Regions from separate parts of the Streptomyces sp. P9-2 genome, predicted to be linked through region 1. Evidence: riboswitches for the same ligand, from Rfam matches in the RefSeq annotation. Region 1 holds a riboswitch; each other region holds the start of a gene.
The links. Region 1 has a riboswitch for cyclic di-AMP ahead of ACQY0Z_RS23320 (M23 family metallopeptidase). Riboswitches for the same ligand answer to the same signal wherever they lie in the genome.
Positions count from the first base shown of each region.

Region 1 (7,475 bases):
GCGCGGGGCCATCCGCTGCACCACGGGGCGCAGCTCCTCGGGGCCGCCGAACAGCTCGGTGAGTTCGGCGTACGCCCGGCGCAGCTGGTCTTCGTCGGCGAGATCGAGGCGGACGCCGCCGAGGTCGGCGCGGTGCCTGAGGTGCGGGGCGGTCGCCTTGAGGGCGACCGGGTAGCCGAGGGTGCGGGCGGCCTCGGCGGCGGCGTCGGGGGTGGGCGCCGGCAGGGCGCGGTGGACGTGGACGCCGTAGGCGGCGAGCAGTTCGCAGGTGGCCTCGGTGGTGAGGGTGAGGCCCTGGCCGCGGGCGAGCAGCCCGTCGATGAGGGCGGCGGCGCCCCGCTCGTCGATGTCCTCGTACTCGGGCACCTTGCCGGGGTCGGCCGCGTCCCGCCGCCACTGCCCGTACGCCACGGCCTGCGCGAGCGCCCGTACGGCACGCTCGGCGGCGGGGTAGGCGGGGATGGGGTGGGCGCCCTCGGGGGGTGGTGCGGGTGCGCCCTTGGCGTCCGCCCCCGTAGGGGGTTCCGCGCGCTCCCCCGGCCGTGTGCCGCCCGCCGTGGGGACCGGGCCGGAGGCGGCGCCCGGCTGGGGCGCCGTGCTCGTCGCGGCGGACAGGGCCTCGGCGAGGCCGCCCAGCTCGACGTGGACCACGAGGACCGGCTTGGTCGGCTGCTCGGCGGCGGCCGAGCGCAGCGCCTCCGCCAGCGCCGCGTCGCCGACCGAGCCCTCCCCCACCGAGGGGATGGCGGTGACGACGACGGCGTCGGAGGAGTCGTCGGCCAGGGCGCGGGAGAGCGCCGCGTGGAAGTCCGCCGCGGAGGCGGCGGTGGTGAGGTCCTGCGGCGGGTGCGGGCGCAGCCCTTCGGCGAGGCAGGCGTCGTAGGTGAGCAGGCCCAGGGACTCGGAGTTGCCGAGGATCGCCACCCGGGGTCCGGCGGGGAGGGGCTGGCGGGCGAGCAGCAGGCCGGCGTCGACCAGTTCGGTGATGGTGTCCACGCGGATCACCCCGGCCTGGCGCAGCAGCGCGGAGACCGTGGCGTGCGGCAGCTGGGTCGCGCGGACGGCGTGCCCGCGCGGTCCCGCGCCGTGGCGCGCGCCCTGCACCACGACCAGCGGCTTGGCGGCGGCGGTGCGGCGGGCGAGCCGGGTGAACTTGCGGGGGTTGCCGATGGACTCCAGGTACATCAGGGCCACGTCGGTGTCGGCGTCCTCGTACCAGTACTGCAGGACGTCGTTGCCGGAGACGTCGGCGCGGTTGCCGGAGGAGACGAACGTGGACAGGCCGGTGACGCCGGTGACGCCGCCGCCGCGGCGGTGCAGCCGGGACAGCAGCGCGACGCCGATGGCGCCGGACTGGGCGAACAGGCCGATGCGGCCGGCGCGGGGCATGTCGGGCGCGAGCGAGGCGTTCAGCCGGACCTCGGGCGAGGTGTTGATGACGCCGAAGGAGTTCGGTCCGATGATCCGCATGCCGTAGCTGCGGGCCTGCCGGACCAGGGCGCGCTGGCGCTCCCTGCCCTCGGGGCCGGACTCGGCGTAGCCGGCGGAGACCACGACGAGTCCCTGGACGTCGTGCTCGCCGCACTCGGCGACCACCTCGGGGACCCGTTCGGCGGGCACCGCGACGACCGCGAGGTCCACGGGCCCGTCGATGTCGCGCACGGAGCGGAAGGCGGGGACGCCGTCGAGCTCCTTCTCCCCCTCCGGCAGCGCACCGTTGACGGCGTAGAGGCGGCCGGTGAAGCCGGCGTCGCGGATGTTGCCGAGGATGCTGCGTCCGACGCCGCCGGGGGTGCGGCCGGTGCCGATGACGGCGACCGCGCCGGGGGCGAGGAGCCGCTGCACCGAGCGGGCCTCCGCGCGCTGCTCGCGCGCGTACTGCACGGCCAGGGAGCGGTCGGTGGGCTCGAGGTCGAACTCCAGCCGGACGACGCCGTCCTCGAAGCTGCGCTTCTGCGTGTACCCGGCGTCGGTGAACACCTTGATCATCTTGGTGTTGGCGGGCAGCACCTCGGCGGCGAACCGGCGGATGCCGCGCTCCCGGGCGACCGCGGCGATGTGCTCCAGGAGGGCGGAGGCGACGCCCCGGCCCTGATGGGCGTCCTGGACCAGGAAGGCGACCTCGGCCTCGTCGGCCTCCTCGCCGGTCGCGGGCCGCCCGCCCGCGCCGATGCGGTCGTAGCGCACGGTGCCGATGAAGTCGTCGCCGACGGTCGCCGCGAGCCCGACGCGGTCCACGAAGTCGTGGTGGGTGAAGCGGTGGACGTCCTTGGCGGACAGCCGGGGGTAGGGCGCGAAGAAGCGGTAGTACTTCGACTCGTCGGACACCTGCTCGTAGAAGCTGACCAGCCGCTCCGCGTCGTCCGCGGTGATGGGGCGGATGCGCGCGGTGCCGCCGTCGCGCAGCACCACGTCGGCCTCCCAGTGGGCGGGGTACTCGTGGCGGTCCGACGAGGTCTGCATGGGCCCCAGAGTACGGCTCGCGTCCGACAGCGGCGCGAGGCAGTCTGTGGTGGACGACCGCCGGGCCGAGGCCGCGGCCCGGCGGCTTCGAGGGCCGTCCCGGACGTCGCTCCGGGCACGCGTCACGATATGGAAGACTGGTCTAGACAACCCTGAACAGCGAAGGGCAGCAACACATGGCTGAGCGCCGCGTCAACGTCGGCTGGGCCGAGGGTCTCCACGCCCGCCCCGCCTCCATCTTCGTCCGAGCCGCCACGGCCGCAGGCGTCCCGGTGACGATCGCCAAGGCCGGGGGCACCCCCGTGAACGCGGCGTCGATGCTGGCCGTCCTGGGCCTGGGCGCCCAGGGCGGTGAGGAGATCGTCCTCGCCTCCGACGCCGACGGCGCGGACGCCGCCCTGGACCGTCTGGCGAAGCTGGTCGCCGAGGGTCTCGAGGAACTCCCCGAGACCGTCTGATTACGAATTCCGCACGCGACGGCCGTGCGACACGGAAAGGCCCGCCCGGACCACCGGGCGGGCCTTTCTCATTCCCATTTCCGGGCAGCAGAAAAAGCCCCCGCGATTTCCGCCCTCTTTGTATACGGGACTCGTGTTAATGGCGCAGGCTCGTCATGTTTACGGGATGTTGCGAGTTCCTCACACGGTCCGTGCGGACGGCGCGTTCGGCGCCGGAGCCGAACCGCAGCCGGTGTCCGGCGTTCGCCTGCTCGGTGTGCAGCGCCGTGAGGGTCCGCGCCCGCTCGCCGTCGCCGCGCGCCACGGCGTCCACGATCGCGCCGTGCTCCGCCCAGTACGCGACCGGGTCGGGCGGCCCGTCCACCGCGTACATCCAGGCGATCTTGTGCCCGAGCTGGATCAGCATCGACGTCAGCGCCGGGCTGCCGGAGGCCTGGGCGAGCGTCTCGTGGAACCAGCCGCCCAGCGAGCGCAGGTCGTCGCTGTTGCCCTGACGTGCGCGTTCCTGCCCCAGCCTGACCAGGCCGCGCAGCACCTTGAGATGCGCGTCGGTACGCCGCTGGGCCGCCCGGGAGGCCCCCATGGGCTCCAGGAGCTGGCGCATCTCCAGCAGGTCGGCGGCCTCCTGCTCGGTGGGCTCGGCCACGCACGCGCCCGCGTGCCGCCGGGTCACCACGAACCCCTCGGCCTCCAGCGTGCGCAGCGCCTCGCGGACGGGGACGCGGGAGACCCCGTAGCGGCGGGCGAGCAGTTCCTCGGTGAGCCGGCCCCCGCGCTCGTAGACACCGGCGACGATGTCGTCCCGGATCGCCGTGCACACCGAGTGCGCGGGAATACGCATGACCGACCTCCGGCTTAATCCCCGTGAAACGTCGACGATTGACGTCCGTTCGTGACTCTATTGCAACCGGAGACAATTTCCGACGGCGGACCGGAATCCATACATAATTTTTGGACAGGCGGCGCATGCGCGGACGGGCTCGAAAACGGCGAAAGCCCCGGCTCGTGGGAGCCGGGGCCTGAAGACGGGCCGGTACGCCCCGAGGGCGCGGTGGTACGCCTCAGATGTTCACGCCGTGCGACCGCAGGTAGGAGACCGGGTCGAGGTCGGAGCCGTAGTCGGCGGACATGCGCGCCTCGAAGTGCAGGTGGGCGCCGGTGACGTTGCCGGTGGCGCCGGACAGGCCGATCTGCTCGCCGGCGACGACCTCCTGGCCCACGGACACCGAGATCGACGACAGGTGCGCGTACTGGGTGTACGTGCCGTCGTGCATCTTGATGACGACCTGGTTGCCGTAGGCGCCGCCCCAGCCGGCCTCGACGACCGTGCCGACGCCGACGGAGTGGACGGGCGTGCCGCTCGCGGCGTGGAAGTCGATCCCGGTGTGGCTGCCGGACGACCAGATGGCGCCGCCGCTCTGGTACGCGGTCGACACGTAGGAGCCGGGGATCGGGGAGACGAAGGTGTTGAGGCGCTTGCGCTCCGCCTCACGCGCGGCGCGCTCCTTCTCGGCGCGGGCCTTCTCGGCCTCCTCGACGGCGCGCTCACGGGCCGCCTCCTCGGCGGCCTTGCGCGCGGCCTCCTGGGCCGCCACGCGGGCGGCCTCGTGCTGGGCGGCGGCCTGGGCGTCGATGCGGTCGGCGACCACGTCGCCGAGGGTGACGACAGGGGTGAGGCCGGTCTGGGCCGCGGCCGGTTCGGCGGCGAGCGCGGGGGCCGTGAAGGAGCCGACGACGCCGGTGCCCGCGAGGGCCGCGACGCCCGCGGCGCGGGCGGTGCCGCGCTGGACGCGGCCGGGACGACGGTGCTTCCCGGTGGCGCGGGTGAACGCCATGTACAAGCTGGTCCTTTCCTTCCCTCTCGCCTACCGGGTTAGCTGACGGGTTCGGAGCAGGAAGGTCTCCTACGGACACCCTCGCGACACGCGCGGGCGTCCGATTCACCCCAGGGACTGCACATGGGTCCCCGGCTCCCCTGGCTCGCGCCGTACGGGGACTCGGCGATGACTGTCCGGTGCCGCGGATGCGGCGCACTGCCCGACGAACAGCCCGCACGAAACTAAGCGGGACATCTCACAATCCCCAAACGATTCCCGGGTTTTGTAGCGCATCCCACAGGGCAGACAGGCAACCTCCGCCCCAATTGGGGCATAAGGGAGCCCCGGTGACGTACCCGTCACCGGGGCTCCCGCGCGCGTGCGTCCCGCTGCGGCTCTACTCGGCCGTGACGACGGTGACTTCGCCGATCCCGAGCGCCTCCACGGGCGCCTTGATCTGCGCCGCGTCGCCGACGAGCACGGTCACCAGGCGGTCCACCGGGAAGGCGTTCACGACGGCCGCCGTGGCCTCCACGGTGCCGGTCGCGGCCAACTGCCGGTACAGGTCGGCCTGGTAGTGGTCCGGCAGGTGCTGCTCGACCTGGTCCGCCAGGGTGCTCGCGACGGCCGCCGCCGTCTCGTACTTGAGCGGCGCCACGCCCACCAGGTTCTGCACGGCGACGTCCCGCTCCTCGTCCGTGAGGCCCTCGGCGGCCAGCGTGCGCAGCACGGTCCACAGGTCGTCCAGCGCCGGGCCGGTGTTGGGGGTGTCGACCGAGCCGCTGATGGCCAGCAGCGACGCGCCCGTGCCGTCGGGGGCCGAGCGCAGCACCTGGCCGAACGCCCGTACGCCGTAGGTGTATCCCTTCTCCTCGCGCAGGACGCGGTCCAGGCGCGAGGTGAGGGTGCCGCCGAGGCAGTACGTGCCGAGCACCTGCGCGGGCCACACGCGGTCGTGCCGGTCCGGGCCCGTACGGCCGATCAGCAGCTGCGTCTGCACGGCTCCGGGGCGGTCCACGATGACCACGCGGCCGGTGTCGTCCGCGACCACCGGCGGGACGGGCCGCGGCTGCGCCTGGGAGCCGGTCCAGGCGCCCAGGGTGTCGGCGAGCAGCGCGTCCAGGTCGACGCCGGTGAGGTCGCCGACCACCACGGCGGTCGCCGTGGCCGGCCGGACGTGCTTCTCGTAGAAGCCGCGCACGGCCGCGGAGTCGATGCGCTCGACGGTCTCCTCGGTGCCCTGGCGCGGGCGCGACATGCGCGCACTCGCCGGGAACAGCTCCTTGGAGAGCTCCTTCGCGGCGCGGCGGGACGGGTTCGCCAGCTCGTGCGGGATCTCGTCGAGGCGGTTGCGGACCAGCCGCTCGATCTCGCTGTCGGCGAAGGCGGGCGCGCGCAGGGCGTCGGCGACGAGGCCGAGTCCCTTGGCGAGCCGCGAGGCCGGCACCTCGAGGCTGAGGCGGACGCCGGGGTGGTCGGCGTGCGCGTCGAGGGTGGCGCCGGAGCGCTCCAGCTCGGCGGCGAACTCCTCGGCGGAGTGCTTGTCGGTTCCCTCGGAGAAGGCGCGCGCCATGATCGTGGCGACGCCGTCCAGGCCCTCCGGCTCGGCGTCCAGGGGCGCGTCGAGGATCACCTCGACGGCGACGACCTGCTGGCCGGGGCGGTGGCAGCGCAGCACGGTCAGGCCGTTGTCGAGGGAGCCGCGTTCGGGGGCCGGGAAGGCCCAGGGCTTGGCCTCGCCCGCCTGCGGCCGGGGGTGGAACTCCATCGTGGCGAGCTCGGTCACTTCGCCGCCTCCTCGTTCTCGTCGGCGCCGGCTGCGGCGGCTTCCTCGGTCTCGTCGGCGGCGTCACCGGCCGCCGGGGCGACGGGCTCGTAGACGAGCACCGCGCGGTTGTCGGGCCGCAGGCGCGCCTTGGCGACCTCCTGGACCTCCTCGGCCGTCACCTCCAGGACCCGGCTCACGGCGGTCAGGGCGAGCTGCGGGTCGCCGAACAGCACGGCGTAGCGGCACAGTTCGTCGGCGCGGCCGGCGACCGTGCCGAGCCGGTCGAGCCACTCGCGCTCCAGCTGGGCCTGGGCACGCTCCATCTCCTCGGCGGTGGGGCCCTCCTCGGCGAACCGGGCGAGCTCCTCGTCGATGGCCGCCTCGATCACCGGCACCTCGACATCGCCGGACGTCTTCACGTCCAGCCAGCCCAGGGACGGCGCCCCGGCCAGCCGCAGCAGGCCGAACCCGGCCGCGACGGCCGTACGGTCGCGCCGCACCAGGCGGTTGTAGATCCGCGAGGACTCGCCGCCGCCGAGGACGGTGAGCGCCAGGTCGGCCGCGTCGCACGCGCGCGTGCCGTCCTCCGGGAGCCGGTAGGCGGCCATCAGCGCCCGCGCCGGGACCTCCTCCTCGACGACCTCGCGCAGCTCCTCGCCGATCACGTCGGGCAGCGAGCCGTCGCGCGGGGCGGGCTTGCCGTCGTGCGACGGGATGGAGCCGAAGTACTTCTCGATCCAGGCGAGCGTCTGCTCGGGGTCGATGTCGCCGACCACGGACAGCACCGCGTTGTTCGGCGCGTAGTACGTGCGGAAGAACTGGCGGGCGTCCTCCAGGGTCGCCGCGTCCAGGTCCGCCATCGACCCGATCGGGGTGTGGTGGTAGGGGTGGCCCTCCGGGTAGGCGAGGGCGGTCAGCTTCTCGAAGGCGGTGCCGTAGGGGACGTTGTCGTAGCGCTGACGGCGCTCG
Region 1 covers NZ_CP192633.1:5,097,737-5,105,211, reverse strand. The annotation lists gene ACQY0Z_RS23335 (GNAT family N-acetyltransferase) at 1-2,463, opposite strand, end outside; gene ACQY0Z_RS23330 (HPr family phosphocarrier protein) at 2,640-2,921, shown strand; gene ACQY0Z_RS23325 (GntR family transcriptional regulator) at 3,058-3,762, opposite strand; gene ACQY0Z_RS23320 (M23 family metallopeptidase) at 3,983-4,756, opposite strand; cyclic di-AMP (ydaO/yuaA leader) riboswitch at 4,769-4,934, opposite strand; gene ACQY0Z_RS23315 (M16 family metallopeptidase) at 5,136-6,524, opposite strand; gene ACQY0Z_RS23310 (insulinase family protein) at 6,521-7,475, opposite strand, start outside.

Region 2 (7,475 bases), 4.4 Mb from region 1:
GACGACTTCGCCGACCGGGCCAGCCGCGCCCAGGGCCGCATCGACCTCAAGGCCCAGCAGGAGCTGGAGCGCAGGCGGGCGGCCGAGGAGGCGGCCCGCAAGGAGCGGCTCCGCCCGAAGTTCGCGCTCCCGGTGGCGCAGCACGGACTCAGCGCCTACTACGGCCAGTCCGGCATCAACTGGATGTCCCTCCACACCGGCATCGACTTCCCCGTCTCGTACGGCACGCCCGTGCTGGCGGCGACCGACGGCACGGTGCGCACGCAGTACAACTCCGCCTACGGCAACATGCTGATCGTGACCGCGATGGACGGCACGGAGACCTGGTACTGCCACCTCTCCAGCTACCAGGTGCCCTCCGGCGCGACCGTCAAGGCCGGCGACCAGATCGCGTTCTCCGGGAACTCCGGCAACTCGACCGGCCCGCACCTGCACTTCGAGGTCCGCCCCGGCGGCGGCTCGGCGATCGACCCGCTGGCCTGGTTCCGCAGCCACGGCCTGGAACCCACGTAAACGAACCCACGTAGGCCGACCCTGATCCGGTGCCCGTCGCGGCACCGGGGCGAACCCCGGCCCCACGACGGGCCGCTCGGTCCGCGGACCGCTAGAGCTTCTCCACCGGCGCGTACCGCAGCAGCAGCCGCTTGGGCTTCTCGTCGCCGAAGTCGATCGTCGCCTCCGCGTTCGCCCCCGTGCCCTTCACCGCGACGACCGTGCCCAGGCCGAACTGGTCGTGCGTGACCCGGTCCCCGACCGCCAGCGACACCACGGGCTTCTCCGAGGTGCGCCGCGTCGCGAAGCCGGACGCGCCCGACGCGGACGAGCGGGAGCGGGACGACGACAGCGACGCCGCCACCCCGGACACCGCGCCGGAGGCCACGGGACCGCTCGCGCCGGTCCGCTTCCACTCCAGGTGCGTGGCCGGGATCTCCTCCAGGAACCGCGACGGCGGGTTGTACGACGGCTGGCCCCAGGCGCTGCGCATCACCGACCGGGTGAGGTAGAGCCGCTCCCGGGCACGCGTGATGCCGACGTAGGCCAGGCGGCGCTCCTCCTCCAGTTCTTTGGTCTGGCCGAGGGCGCGCATGTGCGGGAAGACGCCGTCCTCCATGCCGGTGAGGAAGACGACCGGGAACTCCAGGCCCTTGGCGGTGTGCAGCGTCATCAGCGTGATGACGCCGTCGCCGTCCTCCTCGTCGGGGATCTGGTCGGAGTCGGCGACCAGGGCGACCTGCTCGAGGAAGTCGGCCAGCGTGCCGGTCTCGCCCTCGCCGCGCTCCTGCTCGAACTCCAGGGCGACGGCCGCGAGTTCCTGGAGGTTCTCGATGCGGGTCTCGTCCTGCGGGTCGGTGGAGGCCTGCAACTCGGCGAGGTAGCCGGTGCGTTCGAGGATGGCCTCCAGCACCGTCGCCGGTCCGGCACCCGACTCGACGACCGTCCGGAGGTCCTCCATCAGCGTGTTGAACCGCTTGACCGCATTCGCCGACCGGGCGGCCATGCCGTACGCCTCGTCGACGCGGCGCAGCGCCTGCGGGAAGCTGATCTTCTCCCGCTGGGCGAGCGCGTCGATCATGGCCTCGGCGCGGTCGCCGATGCCGCGCTTGGGGACGTTGAGGATGCGGCGCAGCGGCACCGAGTCCTCGGGGTTGGCCAGCACCCGCAGGTAGGCCAGGACGTCCCGGACCTCCTTGCGCTCGTAGAAGCGCACGCCGCCGACGACCTTGTAGGGCAGGCCGACGCGGATGAAGATCTCCTCGAACACACGGGACTGCGCGTTGGTCCGGTAGAAGACGGCGACGTCGCCGGCCTTGGCCTCGCCCGCGTCCGTGAGGCGGTCTATCTCGTCGGCGACGAACTGCGCCTCGTCGTGCTCCGTGTCGGCGACGTAGCCGGTGATGAGCGCGCCGGTGCCGGCGTTGGTCCACAGGTTCTTCGGGCGGCGGGACTCGTTGCGCTCGATGACGGCGTTGGCGGCGGAGAGGATCGTCTGCGTGGAGCGGTAGTTCTGCTCGAGCAGGATCGTCGTCGCGTCCGGGTAGTCCTCCTCGAACTGGAGGATGTTGCGGATGGTCGCGCCGCGGAAGGCGTAGATGGACTGGTCGGCGTCGCCCACCACGCACAGCTCGGCGGGCGGCACCTCGGCCTCCGGCGGCACGTCGACGGGGTGCTCGGAGGCGCCCCCGACCAGCTCGCGCACCAGGGCGTACTGGGCGTGGTTGGTGTCCTGGTACTCGTCGACCAGGACGTGCCGGAAGCGGCGGCGGTAGTGCTCGGCGACGTCCGGGAAGGCACGGAGCAGGTTGACCGTCGTCATGATCAGGTCGTCGAAGTCCAGCGCGTTCGCCTCGCGCAGGCGCGACTGGTAGAGCGCGTAGGCCTGGGCGAGGGTCTTCTCGAACCCGTCCGTGGCCTGCGCGGCGAAGTCCTCCTCGTCGATCAGCTCGTTCTTCAGGTTGCTGATCTTCGCGCTGAAGGACTTCGGCGGGAAGCGCTTGGGGTCGAGGTCCAGGTCGCGGCAGACCAGGGCCATCAGACGCTTGGAGTCGGCGGCGTCGTAGATCGAGAAGGACGACGTGAAGCCGAGCCTCTTGGACTCGCGGCGCAGGATGCGCACGCACGCGCTGTGGAACGTCATGACCCACATCGCGTTCGCCCGGGGCCCGACGAGCTGCTCGACGCGCTCCTTCATCTCGCCCGCGGCCTTGTTGGTGAAGGTGATCGCGAGGATCTGGCCCGGGTGGACGTCCCGCTCGGCGAGCAGGTAGGCGATGCGGTGGGTGAGCACACGGGTCTTGCCGGACCCGGCACCGGCGACGATGAGCAGCGGGGAGCCGGAGTGCACGACCGCGGCGCGCTGGTTGTCGTTCAGCCCCTCGAGCAGCGCGGCGGAGTCGATCACCGGCCGCGGGGCGCCGTCCCGGTAGTAGGAGTCCCGCTCCGGGGGCACGTCGAACTTCCCGCCGAACAGGTCGTCCGGCAGGGGCTCCGGGGCGTGCTCGTCCTCGGGCGGCGGCGGGGGCTCGTCCGCCGGGCCGCGCTGGGCCTGGAGGTCCGCCAGGAAGCTGTCGTCAAAGAGGCTGCTCATCGCTCTCCGAGTCTAGGGCGCTCCACCGACAACCCGGGCCCGCCCCGGGAACATCCCCCGGCCCCTCGCGGGGGCGCCCCGGCGGGCACCCTCCACGGTCAGCGCCTCACCGTGCGTGACATCCCCAAGAAGGTCACGAAAATGTATCGGGCATATCACCCATCAACCTTCACAAGGACCACACCAGTTGGCTACCGTGCCGTCCGGGCCGCTCGTCCCCCGCCGGCGAACCTCGCCGGGCCGCGCGGCCCCCGCCGAGTCCGTCACTGTCCGCCAGGGCAGCCGGAGCCGGGGACCCACCGAGACTTGGGGTGAATCGGCCCACTCTTCGGAGAGGCCGTAGGGCAACCCTTCCACCCGCCCGAACCCGACAGCTAACCCGGTAGGCGGAGCACCGGAAGGAGTCGCCTCCCTTGGCGTCGCACCGCAAGTCGCGCACCCCCGGCACGCGCGTGGCAGGCATACGCACCCCGGCCCTCGCCACGGCCGCGCTCACCTCTGTGGCCCTGCTCTCCCAGACGGCCAACGCCTCTCCCGGCGAGGACCGGCCGAGCCTGGAGGAGGTGGAGAAGAAGGTCGGCGACCTCTACCGGCAGGCCGAGTCGGCGACCGAGAAGTACAACGCGGCCAAGGAGAAGACCACCAAGCAGCGCAAGCGCGTCGACACCCTCCTCGACGACGTGGCGCAGCGCACGCAGAAGCTGAACGAGGCGCGCGCCGAGCTGGGCTCCTACGCGGCTGCCCAGTACCGCACCGGCGCGGGCATGCCCGACACCGCGACGTTCCTGCTCGCGGAGACCCCGCAGGACATCTTCGACCAGCGTCAGGTGCTGGACCGGATGACCGGCCGCCAGAAGGCGGCGGTCGACGACTACGTCACCCAGCAGACCGAGACGATGAAGAAGCGGCAGGAGGCCACCGAGAGCCTCCAAACGCTCACCGAGACGCAGGGCGACCTGAAAACGGCGAAGGCCACCGTCCAGAAGAAGCTCGCCGACGCGCGCGAACTGCTGTCGAAGCTGACCGCCGAGGAGAAGGCGCGGCTCGCCGCGATCGAGAAGCGCAAGCAGGAGGCGGCCGCCCGCAAGGCCGCGGAGCTGGCCCGGCAGCAGGCGGAGCAGGAGCAGGCCCGCGAGGAGGCCGCGCAGCAGGGCGGCGGCACCTCGGAGGGCACCGGGTCCGGATCCGGGTCCGGCTCGACCGAGACCCCGCCCGCCGACTCGTCGTACGGCACCAAGGCCGAGAAGGCCCTCGCCTTCGCCCGCGCGCAGATCGGCAAGCCGTACGTCTGGGGCGCGACCGGTCCCGGCTCCTACGACTGCTCGGGGCTGACCCAGGCCGCCTGGAAGGCCGCCGGCGTCTCCCTCCCGCGCACCACCTACGACCAGGTGAACGCCGGCACCACCGTCCCGGTGTCCCAGGCGCAGCCCGGTGACCTGGTCTTCTTCTACGACGACGTCACCCACGTGGGTCTCTACATCGGCAACGGCATGATGATCCACGCCCCGAAGCCGGGCACGTACGTCCGCGAGGAGTCGATCTTCTACGACGGCGACTCCGCGATCCACAGCATCGTCCGGCCGGCCTGACGGCACGGGCGCACAGGACGCAGAGGACGCAGAGGGCGCACATACGAAAACCGCCGACCGGGCCGGAGAGGCTCGGTCGGCGGTTCCGTGTCGAGGGCGGGCCCCGGCGTTCCGGGGACGCGGCTCAGGTCCAGAGGACCGCGATGAAGATGTTCGCCACGGTCAGCAGGCCGACCAGGCCGAAGACGCCCTTGTCCACCTTCTCCTCGTCCCGCTTCACATAGACCAGGCCGAGGATCACGATCAGCAGCGCCAGCTTCACGCCGATCTTGATGTTGTCCACGGAGTAGTCCTGGGCCTGGTTGAGGCCCACCAGGATCACGCCGGTGACCAGCATCGTCAGCGCGCCGTGCAGCATCGCGGGGACGAAGCGGGCGGTGCCCGCGCCCATCGCCTTCATCTGGGTGAGGAAGCCGCCGAGCAGCGACGCGATGCCGATGATGTGCAGGCCGACGAAGAGGTGGATGAGTACGTCCATGAGGCCGGAGCCTAGCCAGGGGCGTCCCATAGCATTCCGCCGCCCTCGCCCTTCCCGCCTTCACCACATCGGTCATCACCCTGAGTGAGAACGAAGCGCCGTACACGATTCGACGGTCACTTACGGTCACCCGGCGGTCCATGGGCAACACTTCCGCACAACCCGCATCCCGCGCCGCGCGGCCGGGCCTAGCGTCCTGCCCCAGGTGACCGGCTCTGCATCGCCGCTCGGGCCAGGAGCGGCGGCCGGACACCACCGCCGAAGAAAGGGTCCGGCGGCGGACGGCTCCCCTGTCACCCCGCCGCCGGACCACCGGAGGGACTTCCGGCGCCGGCGGGCGTCAGCGGGAAGGACGGCACCGAGGGTGGCAGCGCACCGCAGGACACGGCAGCGCCCGGTGGGCGGCACCACGGCCCGCGCGGCCGCCACCGTCGTCCTCGCCGGAGCGGCCACCGCGGCCGGCTTCGACGGAGCGGGACACGCGGCACCGCGGCCGACACCCTCCGGCGCCGACGTGGACCGCCTGTACCGCGAGGCCGAGGTCGCCACCGAGAAGTACAACGGCGCCAAGGAGAAGGCCGACACGGCGCGGCAGCGGCTGCGCGACCTCCAGGACGAGACGGCCCGCGCCCAGTCGCGGCTCAACAAGGCCCGGGAAACCCTGGGGACGGTCGCGGCGGCCCAGTACCGTGCCGGCGGCCTCGACCCCGCCCTGCGGCTGATGCTGTCCGACGACCCCGACGCCTACCTCGACGGTGCGGCCCTCGCCGAGCGCGCGGGCAGCCGCCACCACGCCGAACTGGGCCGGGTGCGCGCCCAGCTCCGCGAGATCGAGAAGCTGCGCGGCGCGGCCCGCGTCGAGGTGAAGACGCTCACCGCCCGCCGGGCCGAACTCGGCCGCCACAAACGGACGATCGCCGAGAAGCTGTCCGCCGCCCGCGAGGCGCTGTCCCGGATGTCGCCCGAGGAGCGCGCCCGGATCACCGGCGGCTCCGACCGCGCCACCCGCTCGGCCGGCGGCACGGCCCGGGACGCCGCCCCGACGCAGGCGCCGAACGCGCGCGCCGCGCAGGCCGTCGCCTATGCCCACCAGAAGCTCGGCAGCCCGTATGTGTGGGGCGCGACCGGCCCGGACGCCTTCGACTGCTCGGGGCTCGTGCTGGCCGCGTACCGCTCCGCCGGCGTCTCCCTGCCGCGCACGACGTACGCGCAGATCGACGCGGGCCGGCGCGTCTCCCGGTCCGAACTCCTCCCGGGCGACCTGGTGTTCTTCTACTCCGGCATCAGCCACGTCGGCCTCTACATCGGCAACGGGCAGATGATCCACGCCCCGAACCCCTCGGCCCCGGTCCGCGTGGCCCCCGTCGACCAGATGCCGTTCGCGGGGGCGACACGCGTGGTGTGACCGGGCTCGGCCGCGCTGCTCAGACGAGGCGGCGGGCCGTCGCCCAGCGGGTCAGCTCGTGCCGGTTGGACAGCTGCAGCTTGCGCAGCACCGCGGAGACGTGCGACTCCACCGTCTTCACCGAGATGAACAACTGCTTCGCGATCTCCTTGTACGCGTATCCGCGGGCGATCAGCCGCAGCACCTCCCGCTCGCGCTGGGTGAGACGGTCGAGGTCCTCGTCCACCGGCGGGGCGTCCGTCGACGCGAAGGCGTCGAGCACGAACCCGGCCAGCCGCGGTGAGAACACCGCGTCGTTCTCCTGCACCCGGAAGATCGAGTCGACCAGGTCGGCTCCCGTGATCGTCTTGGTGACGTAGCCGCGCGCGCCGGCCCGGATGACGCCGATGACGTCCTCCGCCGCGTCCGACACGGACAGCGCGAGGAAACGCACCGGCCGCTCCGGGTCCCCCATCAACGACGTGCAGCGCCGCAGCACTTCGATGCCGCCGCCCCCGGGAAGGTGCACGTCGAGCAGCACCACCTCGGGCCGGGTCGCGGTGATGACCGTGACCGCCTGGTCCACGTCGGCGGCCTCGCCGACCACCTCGACACCGGTCTGCTCGGTCTGCCCGATCTCCGCCTGGACCCCCGTACGGAACATGCGGTGGTCGTCGACGAGGACCACGCGCACATGGCGCCGCCCGGCGCCGCCGGCCGGCTGCGCGGTCCCGTCCGCGGGTGCCGCTTCCGCCGCTGCGTTCGCCTCGGTCGGCTCGCTCATGACGTCTTCTCCGCCCTCTCCATTTCCAGCTCGACCTCGGTTCCCCCGTCCGGCACCGCGCGCAGCCGCGCCGTGCCGCCGTTGCGTTCCATACGGCCGATGATCGATTCTCTGACGCCCATGCGGTCGGCGGGTATCGAGTCGAGGTCGAACCC
Region 2 covers NZ_CP192633.1:688,983-696,457, forward strand. The annotation lists gene ACQY0Z_RS03145 (M23 family metallopeptidase) at 1-513, shown strand, start outside; gene pcrA (DNA helicase PcrA) at 605-3,085, opposite strand; cyclic di-AMP (ydaO/yuaA leader) riboswitch at 3,338-3,474, shown strand; gene ACQY0Z_RS03155 (C40 family peptidase) at 3,499-4,674, shown strand; gene ACQY0Z_RS03160 (hypothetical protein) at 4,799-5,152, opposite strand; gene ACQY0Z_RS03165 (C40 family peptidase) at 5,517-6,557, shown strand; gene ACQY0Z_RS03170 (LuxR C-terminal-related transcriptional regulator) at 6,577-7,320, opposite strand; gene ACQY0Z_RS03175 (ATP-binding protein) at 7,317-7,475, opposite strand, start outside.
Region 2: linked by a shared signal. The riboswitch ahead of ACQY0Z_RS03155 (C40 family peptidase) and the one ahead of ACQY0Z_RS23320 (M23 family metallopeptidase) in region 1 are both predicted to bind cyclic di-AMP.

Region 3 (7,475 bases), 3.0 Mb from region 1:
CCTCGACACCCTTCATGCCGATGCCCTGCTCGGCGAGGCCGGGGATCGGGAAGGTACGGGAAACCGCGCCGAGCGCGATCACCAGGTAGTCGAAGGGCAGCTCGTACGCCTCACCCACCAGGGGGGCGATCGTGGCGACCTTGCGGTCCTGGTCGATGGTGGTGACCCGGCCGGTGAGGACCTCCGCCTTGGGAAGCACGCGCCGCAACGGGACGACGACGTGCCGCGGGGAGATGCTGCCGGCGGCGGCTTCGGGGAGGAAGGGCTGGTAGGTCATGTACGACCGCGGGTCGACGACGGTGACGGTCGCCTCGCCGTAACGCATCTTCTTCTGGATGCGCCGAGCTGCGTACAGGCCTACGTACCCACCGCCTACTACGAGGATCCTGGGACGCTCCGTGGTGCTCATGCCATCGAGTATCCACCCGCCTGAGGGGGGTACCTCGTGCGCCCCTTCACAAGCTCCGGCAGGGCCTGTGCTACCATCCCGCGCTTCTTGATCCAGATCACAGTCCGGATCGGGAACCGGGCTCCCGCTTGACACGTTGTCAATGCCGCGTGAGCAGCCTCTCTGCGGTCCGGGGCAGCCCGTGAGGCCGACCGGGCGGTCGGCGCGAGGGGTGCACAGGGGCCGTTCGCCACCCTCTTCTGAACGTGTTCAAAGGGGTGTTGAGTGCCCGAACGGGTCAATCGAACCCTCTTCTTCGCCCTCTCGGGGCCAATTCCTTGTGAAGAACTTCACGAACTTTCCCGGAGAGGCCCGTCCCGAGGGGCCGGAAGGCCCCCCGGAGTGCCGCTCAAACGCTATCCCGACTGCTCAGCGGAGTGCTACCGACTGGTAACAAAAGAGAGCTAGGCCACGGACCAGGCGATCCCGTCCAGGATGTCGTGCTCCGACACCACGACCTCCTCGGCGCCCGTCCGCTCCATGATCGCCAGCAGCACCAGGGCCCCCGCGCCGATCACGTCGACCCGGCCCGGGTGCATGGACGGCACCGCGGCCCGCTCGGCGTGGGTGGAGCGCAGCAGCCACTCGGTGATCTCGCGGACCCGCTCGCGGGAGACGCCGGAGTGGTGGATGGCCGCCGAGTCGTACTCGGGCAGGTCCTGGGCGATCGCCGACACGGTGGTGACGGACCCCGCGAGGCCCACCAGCGTCCGCGCCTCGCGCAGCGGCACCGCCTCCTCCGCCCGGTCCAGGGCGGCCTCGATGTCGGCGCGCATCGCCGCGATCTGCTCCTCGGTGGGCGGGTCCGTCACGGCCCCGTCCACCACCAGGTGGCGCTCGGTCATGCGGACGCAGCCGACGTCCACGGAGCGCGCGGCGCGCACACGGTCGTCGCCGACGACGAACTCGGTGGAGCCGCCGCCGATGTCCACCACCAGGAACGGCCGGCGCAGGTCGTCGCGGCCGGTCAGCTCCCTGGTGGCGCCGGTGAAGGAGAACTCCGCCTCCTGGTCGCCGGTGATCACCTCGGGCTCCACGCCCAGGATGTCCACCACCCCGCGCACGAAGTCGTCGCGGTTCTCCGCGTCACGGGAGGCCGAGGTGGCGACGAAGCGCAGGTGCTGCGAGGCTCCGTGCTTCTCGATGATCTCCGCGTACTCGCGGCAGGCGGCGAAGGTGCGCTCCAGCGCCTCCGGGGCCAGCCGGCCGGTGCGGTCGACGCCCTGGCCGAGCCGCACGATCGTCATCCGCCGGTCCAGATCGGTGAGTTCGCCGGTCGCCGGGTCGGCGTCGGCCACCAGCAGACGGATGGAGTTCGTGCCGCAGTCGATGGCGGCGACCCGGGTCACTTGGCGTCCCCCTCGGCCGCGGGCGTCACGCACGGGCCCTTGGCCCACCACTCCGGCAGCATCGCCAGCGCCTCGTCGCCGAGCGGGTTGACGCCCGGTCCGGCGGCCAGCGAGTGCGCCACGAGGACGTGCAGGCACTTCACCCGGTCCGGCATGCCGCCGGCGCTGGGGAAGTTCTTCAGCTCCTCGATCTCGTCGCGGCGCCGGATGTAGTCCTCGTGCGCCGCGCGGTAGGCGGCGGCCAGCTCCGGGTCGGCGGCCAGCCGCTCGGTCATCTCCTTCATCACGCCGTTCGCCTCCAGCGTGCCGATCGCGGAGTTCGCCCGCGGGCACGTCAGGTAGTACAGCGTCGGGAAGGGCGTGCCGTCGGGCAGCCGCGGGGCGGTCTCCACGACGTCCGGCTGCCCGCAGGGACAGCGGTGCGCGATGGCGCGCAGCCCGCGCGGGGGCCGGCCGAGCTGCTGCTTGAAGGCCTCGACGTCCGCGTCGGTGGGCTCGGTGCGCGGCGTCGTGGGCGGAGGGGTGTCCATACGTGTCTTTCTGCGGTGTTCCGTCGGAATCACTGGGCGGCGGCGTCGGCCTTGTCGACGCCGTCCCAGACGTTGGCGTACCAGGGGCGGTCGGCGGCCCGGAGGTCGCCGCGCGTGGTCCCGGCACCGGCCGGGTCGACGACGATGTAGCCGGTCTCCCCCGGCATGACGTAGTGCAGGCGCCTGCGGATCTCCTGCTCGGCGTACGCGTCGTCCTGCCAGCGGGCCTTGAGGTCGCGCAGCCGTTCGACCCGGCGGCGGGTCTCGTCCTGCTCCTTCTGCAGGTCGGCGATCTCCGCGCGCTGGGAGACGTACTGCCGCATCGGGTAGGCGAGGGCCACGACCAGGGAGCAGAGGACCAGGGCGAGCAGGGCCGCGCGGCCGGTCAGCCGGGAGCGGCGGGCCTGCCGCTTGGTCTGCGAGCGGTAGACCCGGGCCGCGGTCTGCTCACCGATCAGCCGGATCCTGGTCGCGGTGGAGAAACGCTCTCGGTCCTTCACCGCCATGTTCCCGCCTCTCGTTCGCTGTCCTACGCGCGTACGTCCCCGCACACGGTACGGGACCGGGTACGGGGACGTACGTACGACGCTTCCTGCGGGGGTGAGGTCAGCCCTTGCTGTGCCTACTGGTTCGCAGAGCGAAACCGGGGGAAGGCGCTGCGGCCGGCGTACACCGCGGCGTCGTCGAGGATCTCCTCGATGCGCAGCAGCTGGTTGTACTTGGCGACGCGCTCGGAGCGGGCCGGGGCGCCGGTCTTGATCTGGCCGCAGTTGGTGGCGACGGCGAGGTCGGCGATGGTGACGTCCTCGGTCTCGCCGGAGCGGTGGGACATCATGCACTTGAAGCCGTTGCGCTGGGCCAGCTCGACGGCGTCCAGGGTCTCGGTGAGCGAGCCGATCTGGTTGACCTTGACCAGCAGGGCGTTGGCGGCACCCTCCTCGATGCCGCGGGCCAGGCGCTCCGGGTTGGTGACGAACAGGTCGTCGCCGACGAGCTGGACCTTGTCGCCGAGCTTGTCGGTGATGGTCTTCCAGCCGTCCCAGTCGTCCTCGAACAGCGGGTCCTCGATGGACACGAGCGGGTACGCGTCGACGAGCTCCGCGTAGTACTCGGTCATCTCGGCCGCCGAGCGCTCCTTGCCCTCGAAGGTGTAGACGCCGTCCTTGTAGAACTCGGAGGCGGCCACGTCCAGGGCCAGGGCGATCTGCTCGCCGGGGGTGTAGCCGGCTTCCTTGATCGCCTCGAGGATCAGGTCGAGGGCCTCGCGGTTGGAGCCGAGGTTCGGGGCGAAGCCGCCCTCGTCGCCCAGACCGGTGGCCAGGCCCTTGCCCTTCAGCACCTTCTTGAGGGTGTGGTAGACTTCGGCGCCCCAGCGCAGCGCCTCGGAGAAGGACTCCGCGCCGATCGGGGCGATCATGAACTCCTGGATGTCCACGTTGGAGTCGGCGTGCGAGCCGCCGTTCAGGATGTTCATCATCGGCACCGGCAGCAGGTGCGCGTTCGGGCCGCCCAGGTAGCGGAACAGCGGCAGGTCGCTGGCCTCGGAGGCGGCGTGCGCGACGGCGAGCGAGACGCCGAGGATGGCGTTGGCGCCGAGCGAGCCCTTGTTGTCGGTGGCGTCCAGGTCGAACATCGCCTGGTCGATCAGGCGCTGCTCGGTGGCGTCGTAGCCGACGAGCTCCGGGCCGATCTGCTCGATGACGGCCAGTACGGCCTTCTCGACGCCCTTGCCCAGGTAACGGCCGGCGTCGCCGTCACGGAGTTCGATGGCCTCGAAGGCGCCGGTGGAGGCGCCGGACGGGACGGCGGCACGACCCGTGCTGCCGTCGTCGAGGCCGACCTCGACCTCGACCGTGGGGTTGCCTCGGGAGTCCAGGATTTCCCGGGCTACGACGACGTCGATGGACGGCACGAGCATCTCCTTCTTGGGATGTGACGCGGGTGAGCGGGGCCGCGGGGCCCTGCGAGTCCGAGCCTAACCGGCTCCGGGCGTTCGGCCATCTCGCCGCCCGCCTCATGGACAGAACAGAGCGTAAATTGTTTCCGTACGGAACAAAGCCGTCTCGGCAAACCGTGACCGGAATGCGTCCGGACATGACCCCGCCCCGGTGCGCACGGGGGAAGAAACGCACCGGGGCGGGGAGCCCGTGGGGGGACGGGAGGGACCTCGCGGTCTGCCCTTACTTGAGGTGCAGCTGCTGGCCCGGGTAGATGAGGTCGGCGTCGTCGACGATGTCGTCGTTCAGCTCGAACAGCTTCGCCCAGCCGCCCTCGACGTCGTGCTCCGCGGCGATCGAGCTGAGGGTGTCGCCCTTGACGACCTTGTACTCGCCGTCGCCCTTCTCGACCTTCTTGCCGGTCGGGGTGGTGACGGTCTTCTTCGCCGCCTTCTCCTCGGCCGGGGCGGCCGGGCGCTCGGCGGAGCGGGAGGCCTTCTCCTCGGTGCGCTCGGCGGGGGCCTCGGTCTTGGGGGCCTCGGCGGCGGCACCGCTGTACGGGGTGTTGGACAGGCCCGTGCCGCAGACCGGCCAGGCGCCCTTGCCCTGGCCCGCGAGGACCTTCTCGGCGATCTCGATCTGCTGCGCCTTGGAGGCCTGGTCGGCGGTGGCGGCGTACTGGGTGCCGCCGTACGCGGCCCAGGTGGAGGCGGAGAACTGCAGACCGCCGTAGTAGCCGTTGCCGGTGTTGATGGACCAGTTGCCGCCGGACTCGCACTGGGCGACGGCGTCCCACTCGGACGCGGTGGCCGCGGAGGCGGTGCCGGACGCCATCAGCGGGCCGGCGACGGCGGCGCCGGTGACACCGGCGATGGCGATGGCGCGGGTGGCCTTGGACGGACGACGGTGCTTGCCCTTGCCGGAAAACAGCATGGTTGGATCCCCTCACCGACGCCTACGAGGTGAGCTGTCGGGTTCGGGCCGGTTGAGTTGCCCGGCCACGTCCCTCACGGGACGCGGCTTCACCCCGAGCCGTACCGGACGTCAACCGTCCGGTCGCGGCACTTACCTGGGTCCCCCGCTCCTGCCTACGGCGCATGACGCGACGACTGTTCCCGTGCTGCCACTGGCAGGATTCGGCGTGGCGGCAGCCGGGGCCCGCGATGGCGAGCGGTCACGACCGTAAGCACGCGATCGGCGGAATTTCAAAGATGATCAGGGCCTCTGAGACCTATCTCTCACGGCCCTTATTACGGACATTCAGCTCTAATCGCTCCGTCAACTGCCGCCGCACGGGGGTGCCTTCTGCCACCCTTTTCCGACCGCTATTCGCCGGTTTCTGCGTCCACCAGGAGGCGCTGGCCGGGCAGGATGAGGTCCGGGTCGTCGCCGATGACCTGCTGGTTCTCGACGTAGAGGGCCGTCCATCCGCCGGTCAGGGCAAGGGAGTCGGCGATGGAGGCCAGGCTGTCGCCGGTCTGGACGGTGTAACGGTCATCGGAGATGCCCGCAGGCGTGTCCGCGGAGGGTGAGGCGTGCCGGCCGGACGACGGGGTCCCGGTACCCGCGGTCGCACCCTCCTCCGCGCTGACACCGCGATGGCGGCCCGAGCCGCCGTCCTCGGACTCACCGACGGCCGAAGAACCGGTGCTCTGCCCCGACTTGTCCGACTCGTCACCTCCGGGAGTGGCGGAGGTGGACGCGGAGGCGCCGGCGCCCGTGCCGCTCTTCGCCTCACCGGACGAACCGGACGTCGCCGACGGAGAGGGAGAAGCGGACGAATCACCGGATTCCGGCGAAGCGGACGGAGTGCTCGAGCCGCCGAGCCCGAGCAGGGAGTCGTCCCGGTCCTCGCCGGTCGGCACGCCCGGGTCGACGTTCGGGGACGCGGTGTCCTGGTTCAGACCCGTGAGCAGGCCGCAGGCGCGCCACTTGCCGACACCCTGGTCGGCGAGGATTCTCTCGGCCACGGTGATCTGCTGGTTGCGGCTGGCCGCGTCGGCGCTGGGCGCGAACTCCAGGCCGCCGTAGTTCTCCCAGTCGTCCTGGGTCAACTGCAGGCCGCCGTAGTAGCCGTTGCCGGTGTTCTGGCTCCAGGAGCCGCCGCTCTCGCACTCCGCGACCCGGTCCCACGTCTCACCGTCCGCCGCGCTGGCGGCGCCCGCACCGAGGAGCGGGATCGCGATCGCGGAGCCGGTCACCCCGGCGGCGACGAGCAGAGCCGGAGCCTGGCGGGGGCGACGGTGTCGGCCGTTCCCGGAGAGCATGCGGAAGCCTTTCACTCGGCAACAAGAACCGGCACGGGCGAGCAAAAGCGTGCAGCGCGCCGTACTTGATGGGTGAACGTATAGGCAGTCGATCACTTGTCACAAGTTCATGCCGTGCAGATCACATGAAGATCACAGAGTTGAGCATGCCTCAGGTTCCCGCACGCCGACCCCCGGGGAGGGACAGGAAGGTCAGGTCTGTCCCGAACTCCCCCTTGGATACGGAGGGGAGAATTCCACCGGAAGCGTGCGGAGTCCCCGCATGATGAGGCCGCCCCGCCAGCGCAGTTCGGACGGATCGGCGGCGAGGCGGAGGTCCGGAAGACGCGTCAGGAGCGTGGCGAGCGCCGTCTGTCCCTCCAGGCGCGCGAGCGGGGCGCCCAGGCAGTAGTGGATGCCGTGCCCGTACCCCAGATGCTGGTTGTCGCGGCGGCCCAGGTCCAGGGTGTCCGGGTCGGCGAACCGCTCCGGGTCCCGGTCGGCCGCGGCGAGCACGACGAGCACCGGGTCGCCGGTCTCGATCCGCTGCCCGCCGATGACGACCGGCTCCGTGGCGAACCGCCAGGTCGCCAGCTCCACCGGGCCGTCGTAGCGCAGCAGTTCCTCCACGCCGGTCTCCAGCAGCCCGCGGTCCCCCTCGGCCAGCGCCCGCTGCAGACGCTCCCGCTGCTCCGGGTGCGTGAGCAGGGCGTAGGTGCCGTTGCCGATGAGGTTGACGGTGGTCTCGAAGCCGGCGAAGAGGAGGATGAACGCCATCGCGGCGGCCTCGTTCTCCGTGAGGTGCTCGCCGTGGTCCGAGGCGCGGATCAGACCCGAGATGAGGTCCTCGCCGGGTTCGGGCTCGGCGGGCAGCGCCTCGCGCTTGCGGTGGATCAGCTCGGCGAGGTATCCGCGCATCTTCTTCACCGACCGCGCGACCCCGCCGCGCGGGCCGCCGCCGTGAC
Region 3 covers NZ_CP192633.1:2,144,365-2,151,839, reverse strand. The annotation lists gene ACQY0Z_RS10125 (FAD-dependent oxidoreductase) at 1-409, opposite strand, end outside; gene ACQY0Z_RS10120 (Ppx/GppA phosphatase family protein) at 853-1,797, opposite strand; gene ACQY0Z_RS10115 (DUF501 domain-containing protein) at 1,794-2,327, opposite strand; gene ACQY0Z_RS10110 (FtsB family cell division protein) at 2,357-2,833, opposite strand; gene eno (phosphopyruvate hydratase) at 2,950-4,239, opposite strand; gene ACQY0Z_RS10100 (transglycosylase family protein) at 4,508-5,197, opposite strand; cyclic di-AMP (ydaO/yuaA leader) riboswitch at 5,202-5,370, opposite strand; gene ACQY0Z_RS10095 (transglycosylase family protein) at 5,590-6,531, opposite strand; gene ACQY0Z_RS10090 (cytochrome P450 family protein) at 6,724-7,475, opposite strand, start outside.
Region 3: linked by a shared signal. The riboswitch ahead of ACQY0Z_RS10100 (transglycosylase family protein) and the one ahead of ACQY0Z_RS23320 (M23 family metallopeptidase) in region 1 are both predicted to bind cyclic di-AMP.

Region 4 (7,475 bases), 3.4 Mb from region 1:
CACGTGCTGAACGCCCCGTCGCCCGCCGCGACCGCCTCGCTGCCGATCGGCCGGGAGATCGCCCGCCGGGCGCTGGCCGGCCTCGCCGAGAGCGAGCGGTGAGCGCGCGGGACGGAGCCGGTGACGGGAGCGGGCGTCGGGCCGGTGCGCGCGGCCGGGCGGCCGTGTGCGTCGTCCCCGTAAAATCGAGGGCACTGTGTCTGATTCCGTGATGAGCACCCCCGAAGCACCGCACGCCGAGCGGACCGCCGGCGAGCCGGCCCCCCGCGCCCGCGCGAAGGGGGAGCCGCGCTTCCCCGACGGCCCGAAGGCCGACCCCGCCGGGTCGCACTTCGAGCGCCGGATCCGCAGCTTCCAGCCCCGCCGCAGCCGCGTCACCGCGGGCCAGGCGGACGCGCTGCAGCGGCTGTGGCCGGTGTGGGGGCTCGACATCGACGGCAGCCGCCGGCTGGACCTGGCCGAGCTGTTCGGCAACGGCCGGCCGGTCGTCCTGGAGATCGGCTTCGGCATGGGCGAGGCCACCGCGGAGATGGCCGCCGCCGACCCGGGGACGAACATCCTCGCGGTGGACGTCCACACCCCCGGCCAGGGCCATCTGCTGCTCCTCGCCGAGGAGCGCGGGCTGACCAACGTGCGCGTGGCGAACGGCGACGCGATCATCCTGCTGCGCGAGATGCTCGCCCCGGACTCGCTGAGCGGGCTGCGTGTCTTCTTCCCCGACCCCTGGCCGAAGAAGCGGCACCACAAGCGGCGGCTGATCCAGCCCGAGTTCCTGACCCTGGCCTCGTCCCGCCTGGCGCCGGGCGCGCTCGTGCACTGCGCCACCGACTGGGAGCCGTACGCGGAGCAGATGCTCGAGGTGCTGACCGCGCACCCCGACTTCGAGAACACCCGGGAGGACGGCGGTTTCGCGCCGCGTCCCGAGTTCCGGCCGCTCACCCGTTTCGAGCGTCAGGGGCTGGACAAAGGTCATGTGGTGAACGACCTGCTCTTCCGCCGCGTACCGCACGACGACCGCGCCGGGCAGCGGGACGGGGGCGCCGCCTGACCTCCCCGACCCTCCTGAGCCGGCACGCAGCCCTGCCCCCTTCTCGTTAGGGTCGAATCCGTGGCCAGCAGCCCTCCGTATCCGCCGTACCCCGGCGCAGCTCCCGGCAGCACGCTGCGGCACCCGCACTGGTGGCGGCGCCCGGCGGTCCGCTACGGAGCGGTGGTCACCCTGCTGGCCCTGTCCGGTCTGGTGATCCTCGCGCTGGTACGGGAGCAGACGGGCACGCAGGGCTTCCTCGTCGGTCTGGGGCTTGCCGTGCTGCCGGTGCCGCTGCTGCTCGCGGCGTTCCGCTGGCTGGGGCGGGTGGAGCCGGGCCCCTGGCGGAACCTGCTGTTCGCCTTCGCCTGGGGCGCGTGCGCGGCGGCGCTGATCGCGATCGTGGCGAACAGCTTCGCCACCCGGTGGATAGCCACGACCACCGCCGACCCGGCCGGCGCCGACACCCTGGGCGCGACGGTCATAGCGCCGGTGGTGGAGGAGACGGCGAAGGCGGCGGCGGTGCTGCTGCTCTTCCTGTTCCGCAGACGCGACTTCCACGGGATCCTCGACGGCGTGGTGGCGGCCGGGTTCACCGCGACCGGTTTCGCGTTCACCGAGAACGTCCTCTACCTGGGCAACGCCTTCGGCACCGACCAGCTCACCGGCGGCAGCGGCATCGCCTCCGTCACGGCGGCGACCTTCTTCGTCCGCATCGTCATGTCGCCCTTCGCGCACCCCCTGTTCACCGTGCTCACCGGCATCGGCTTCGGCGCGGCCGCGCTGGCCGCCGACCGGCAGCGGGTGCGGCGTGTCCTCCTCCCCCTGGCCGGGCTGCTGCTCGCGATGGGCATGCACGCCCTGTGGAACGGCTCGGCCACGCTCGGCCAGTTCGGCTTCATCGCGGTGTACGGGGCGTTCATGGTGCCGACGTTCGGGCTGCTGACCTGGCTGGTGGTGTGGACGCGGCAGCGGGAGCTGCGGACGGTGCGCACGGAGCTGCCCGCGTACGCGGTGGCGGGCTGGCTGCGTCCGGCGGAGCCGTTCGCGCTGGGCTCGATGCGGGCGCGTCGCCTCGCCCGGAAGTTCGCCCGCGAGCACGGAGGGAAGCCCGCGGCCCGCGCGGTCACCCAGTACGAGGCGTACGCGACCCAGCTGGCGTTCCTGCGGAACCGGGGCCGCGCGGGGAAGGCGGGGGCGGACTTCGTGACGCGGGAGCGGGAGCTGCTGCTGGAGCTGTGGCGCCGGCGCGCGGCGGCCCGCCCCGCGCTGGAGCACGCGGCCCGGCTCACGGCGCCCCCGGTGCCGTACGGCGCGGGGTGGGCGTACGGGCCCATGCCCGCCGTGTGGCCGGCGCAGCCGCCGTACCCGGCGTACGGGGAGAACCCCTACCGCCGCTGAGGAAAGAACCCCGGACATACCGAACCGGCAGCCCTGACGTCGGGGGGTCGTCGTCGGGGCTGCCGGCGTTCACGGCGTCGGCGGCCGGGAGACGGCCGCCGGGTGGTTCAGATGGAAAGGCCCTTGCCGGCCAGCCAGGCGGCCGGGTCGACGCTGCCGGAGCCGGTGTGCACCTCGAGGTGGAGGTGGGCGCCGGTGACGTTGCCGGTGGCGCCGACGCGGCCGATCACGTCGCCGGTGTTGACCTTCTGGCCGACGCTGACGTTGATCGACGACTGGTGGGCGTACCAGACCTCGGTGCCGTCGTCGAGGGTGAGCACGGTCTTGTAGCCGTACGAGCCGTCCCAGCCGGCGGAGGTGATCGTGCCGGTGTGCACCGCCTTGATCAGGGTGCCGGTGGGGGCGGCGAAGTCGAGGCCCGTGTGGTAGCCGGAGGACCAGTAGGCGCCGGCCTGACCGAAGGTCGAGGTGATGGTGTACGAGGAGGTCGGCAGCGCGTACTGCTTGGCCAGCTCGGCGAGGCGCTCGGCCTCGGCCTTCTTCGCGGCCTCCTCCTCCGCCTTCTTCTTGGCGGCCTCGGCCTTCTCCTTGGCCTCCTTCTCCGCCTTGGCGGCGGCCTCGGCGGCCTCCTTCTCGGCGGCGGCGAGGGCGGCGGCCTGCGCCTTGTTCTGCGCCTGGCCCTGCTGCTGCTCGACCTGGGCCATGATGCGGGCGCGCAGCGCCTCGCCGGCGTCGGCGGCGCCCTCCTCGGCGCCCGCGTCGGCGGCGGCCATCCGGCCGATGTCGCTGAGGGGGGTGCTGGAGCCCTTCGGTGTTTCCTCGTCGGAGATGAGGGAACCCACGTTGGGCAGGTCGGGCATGGAGATGGAGACGGGCGGCTTGCCGGTCTGGGCGCTGGCCATGCCGCCGGCGCCGACGGCGGCTATGACGCCGACGCCCAGGACGGTGGAGCTGCGGGCGAGTCCGCCTCCGCGCTGCTTGGCGACGCGGTGCCGGCCGCGCACGGGCCGGACGGACTCCGCGGTGGGGTTCCACTCCTCGAAGGGGCCCTCTTCGGCGCCGGGGGCGCCGTAGGCGAAGGTGTCGCTCGGCTTGAACGGGGCCTCGGGGGCAGGCGGGTTGGACGCCACGTGGGCGCGCTCCTTTCCTTCCTTCTTCGCCTACCGGGTTAGCTGACGGGTTCGGAGCAGGAAGGTCTCCTACGCGCGTATACGAACCGTGTTCCCACGGCGGTATCCGCCCGATTCACCCCATGGTGGTGGTTCCCCGGTTCCCTTGCGGGATTCGGCGCGTGCGCACGGAGCCGACTTCTGTGACGGCTGGGACGACCGCGCTGCGTTATCGAACGTTAATAGACGCGGGGGCCGGATTCCAAGCCGTTCCTCTTGATCGTTAACGATTTCCGCACGGACTTAAGCACCATGAGCGGGCGAAAACGGGCGAGTTGACCGGGCGTCCGACGACCCGTCGAATCTGACGGTGCCTCAGTTGTTATGCGCTGCGGCGCCGTTCGCTCACTGTGCGTGAAAGGCGGGGCGGCGGTGGTGTCGTGGAGAAACACCGAGGGCCGGAACCCTTTCGGATTCCGGCCCTCGGCCTTCAGTAGCGGGGACAGGATTTGAACCTGCGACCTCTGGGTTATGAGCCCAGCGAGCTACCGAGCTGCTCCACCCCGCGTCGGTGAACACCAGTGTACGGCATCCGCGGGGTGCTCCGCACATCCCTTCCCTGTGGGTGCGTTCAACCGCCCAGCAGGTGCGCGTTCGGCGCTTTCGCAAGCTGCTCGAACTCCGGCAGCACCACCACCGTGGCGCCCCCCTCGGCCAGTACGGCGCTGCCGTCGGCGTCCGTCACGAAGGTGTCCGGCTCCCGCCAGGCGGTGACCACCCGGCGCACCCCCGCGTCCAGGATCAGCCGCGCGCAGGGCGCCGGCCGGGACGCGCGGCGGGCGCACGGCTCCAGGCTGGAGTAGACGGTGGCGCCGGCCAGCCGCGGGTCGGTGGGGTCGGCCTTGGCGAGCGCGGCCTCCTCCGCGTGCACCACGGGGTCGTCGCCCTCACGGGAGTGGCCCCGCGCCAGCTCGGTGCCGTCGGCGGCGACCACGACCGCGCCGACGCTGAACGCGGTCTCGGAGGGCGGGCACCGGGCGGCCAGCTCGCAGGCGAGGGCGAGCCAGTGGCGGTCGGCGGCGGACGGCAGCGGACCGGTGCCCGGCGCGGTGGGCTCGTAGCGCATCAGGACGACGTCGCCGATCGGCCGGGTCTCGACCAGGCGCAGCCGTCCGCCCTGGTAGGCGCCGGGGCCGAACAGGCGGGGGGCGTCCGGGTCGCCGACGAACAGCGGGGCGAGGACGAGCTGGATCTCGTCGGCGAGGCCCTCGGTCATCAGCTGGGTGTGGATCCGCCCGCCGCCCTCCACCATCAGCCGCCGCACCCCGCGCGCGTCGTGCAGGTGCTCCAGCACCCGCCGCCAGTCCAGGGCGTCGCCGAGCGGCACGACGTCGGCGGCGATGCCCAGGGCGCGGGCCCGTTCGGCGCCCTTGTCGGTGGTGTAGAGCACCTTCTCGCCGCCGGTGTGCCAGAAGCGGGCCGTCGGGTCGAGGTCGCCGGAACCGCTCACCGTGACCTTCAGCGGGTACTCCGGCAGGCCGTCGGCGACCCGGGCGGCGCGGCGCCCGGGCGAGTTGACCAGCAGCCGGGGGTTGTCGGCGCGGATCGTGCCGGCGCCGACCAGGATGGCGTCCACGGACGCCCGTACCTCGTCGACCCGGTCGAAGTCGGCCGGGCTCGACAGCAGCAGCCGCTCCGGGCCGGTGTCGTCCAGGTAGCCGTCGAGGGAGACGGCGGCGGACAGCAGGACGTGCGGGTACGGCATCGGCGGGCTCTCCCGGGTGCGGGCGGCGGCGGGACCGCTGCGCGGTCCGTCCCCAGTCTGGCAACCCGTGCGGCCGGGGGCGGAGGTCAGGGCTCGATCAGGCCGACCCGGATCGCGTACCGGGTGAGCTCCAGGCGGTCCTTCAGGCCCAGCTTGGCGAGCAGGTTGGCGCGGTGCCGCTCCACCGTCTTGGGGCTGATCACCAGCATGTCCGCGATCTGCTGGGAGGTGTGGCCCTCGGCGACGAGCTTGAGGATCTGCTCCTCGCGGTCGGTGATGGCCTTCGCGGGCAGGGTCCGGCCCTCCCGCGCGAGGTCCAGGTAGTTGTGGATGAGGGCGTTGACCGCCCCCGGGTAGAGGAAGGGCTCGCCGCGCATGGTGGCGTGGCAGGCCTGCACGAGGTCCTGGTCGGCGACCGACTTCAGGACGTAGCCGGAGGCCCCGGCGGCCAGCGCCTCGAAGAAGAACTGCTCGTTGTCGTACATGGTCAGCACGAGGATCCGGGTCTCCGGCAGGGTGCGGGAGAGTTCACGGGCCGCCTGGAGACCGGTCAGGCGCGGCATGGCGATGTCGAGGATGGCCAGGTCGGGGCGGTGCTCGCGGGCCAGTTCGAGGGCTTCGGCGCCGTCGGCGGCCTCCGCCACCACGGTCAGGTCCGGTTCGCCGTCCAGGATGAGACGGACCCCCCGGCGGACCAGCGCGTGGTCGTCGGCGAGGAGGATACGGGTGGGGGAGGCGTCGGTCATGGTTCAGCGTTTCCGGTCGGTGGACGTCGGTCACGGGGGCGGCGCGTGCGCGGGCGCGGAGCCGCGCACGACGGCCGGGGTGGTCGAGGGGACGGACTTGCGCACGGGCCGTACGGGGACGAGCGCGTGCGCGGGGAAGCGCGCGGGGACGGGCACGGCGAGCCGCAGCTCGGTGCCACCGCCCGCGCGGGGCTCCACGGTCAGTTCGGCGCCCACCAGCAGCGCCCGCTCCCGCATGCCGCGGATGCCGGCGCCCTCGTCGGCACCGCCGATGCCGCGGCCGTCGTCGCGGACCCGCAGCTCGACCCCGCCGGGCGTGCGGCGCAGGGCCAGCTCGGCGCGGCGCGCCCTCGCGTGCCGCGCCACGTTGGTGAGGCCCTCCTGCGCGACCCGGTAGAGCACCAGCTCCGACTCGCGGTCCAGCTCGGGCAGGTCGGGGTCGAGGCAGTGCTGCACGGACAGCCCGGGGCCGCCGAACTCGGTGGCGAGAGCCCTGAGGGCGCTGGCCAGGCCCAGTTCGTCCAGCACGCCGGGGCGCAGCCGGCGGGCGATCCACCGGATCTCCTCCAGGGAGGCGCGGGTGGTCTCCTGCACCTGGCGGAGCTCGTCGCCGAGCTCCGCGGGGGCGTGGTCGGCGGCCCGCTTCAGCTGGAGCAGCACGGCGGTCAGCGACTGGCCGACCTCGTCGTGCAGCTCACGCGCGATACGGCGGCGCTCCGCCTCCTGCGCGGACAGGGCGCGTGCGCTGCTGGTGGCCCGCTCGTCCTCGAGCCGGTCGAGCATCGTGTTGTACGTGGTGATCAGCTCGGCGATCTCCCCGCGCCCGCCGACCGCGGTCCGGTGCCCGGGACGCAGCAGGTCGGTGGTGTTCATGGCGCGGGTGAGGCGCTGCAGCGGGGCGAGTCCCACGCGCAGCAGCAGGGCGTTGGCGACGAGCATCGCCGCCAGGCCCACGGTGAGCACGGCCGCCTCGGTGAGCAGCACGGGCGTGGACACCGTGACGGGTCCGAGGAGCAGGGCGGTGGCGACGATCAGCACGACGGCGTTCAGCAGGAAGATGCGCCAGAACAGAGGCACCCGGTTCCGCCTCCTCGCCGTCGGTACGCTCAAGGCCCCGACAGCCCGCGGCCGGGGGCGCGGCGCGGGCCGTCACCGTCCAGCCTCCGCTCCCGCGCGGGGCGGCGCCATCGGTGACAGTCCCCATTTTCCGGGCGTGGGCGGACCCGGGGCCACGGTGCCGTGCGTACCGGTCCCCCGGGGAGTTGGGGGGCGCGACGGATGGTTCCGGCCGTGCGCCCCGGGCGACCCTGGAGGCACCGTACCGGGCGGGTGACGACCTCGGCGCACGGGCAAACTCCTGGACATCGGCCCGAGTTCGCGGCATGCCGGCGGTTCGCGCACGTCCCGGTGCTCGGAGCGACGGCCGT
Region 4 covers NZ_CP192633.1:1,664,246-1,671,720, reverse strand. The annotation lists gene lhgO (L-2-hydroxyglutarate oxidase) at 1-102, shown strand, start outside; gene trmB (tRNA (guanosine(46)-N7)-methyltransferase TrmB) at 212-1,048, shown strand; gene ACQY0Z_RS07880 (PrsW family intramembrane metalloprotease) at 1,109-2,428, shown strand; gene ACQY0Z_RS07875 (M23 family metallopeptidase) at 2,536-3,558, opposite strand; cyclic di-AMP (ydaO/yuaA leader) riboswitch at 3,571-3,728, opposite strand; tRNA gene ACQY0Z_RS07870 (tRNA-Met) at 4,032-4,105, opposite strand; gene ACQY0Z_RS07865 (dihydrofolate reductase family protein) at 4,169-5,302, opposite strand; gene ACQY0Z_RS07860 (response regulator) at 5,389-6,048, opposite strand; gene ACQY0Z_RS07855 (HAMP domain-containing sensor histidine kinase) at 6,079-7,125, opposite strand.
Region 4: linked by a shared signal. The riboswitch ahead of ACQY0Z_RS07875 (M23 family metallopeptidase) and the one ahead of ACQY0Z_RS23320 (M23 family metallopeptidase) in region 1 are both predicted to bind cyclic di-AMP.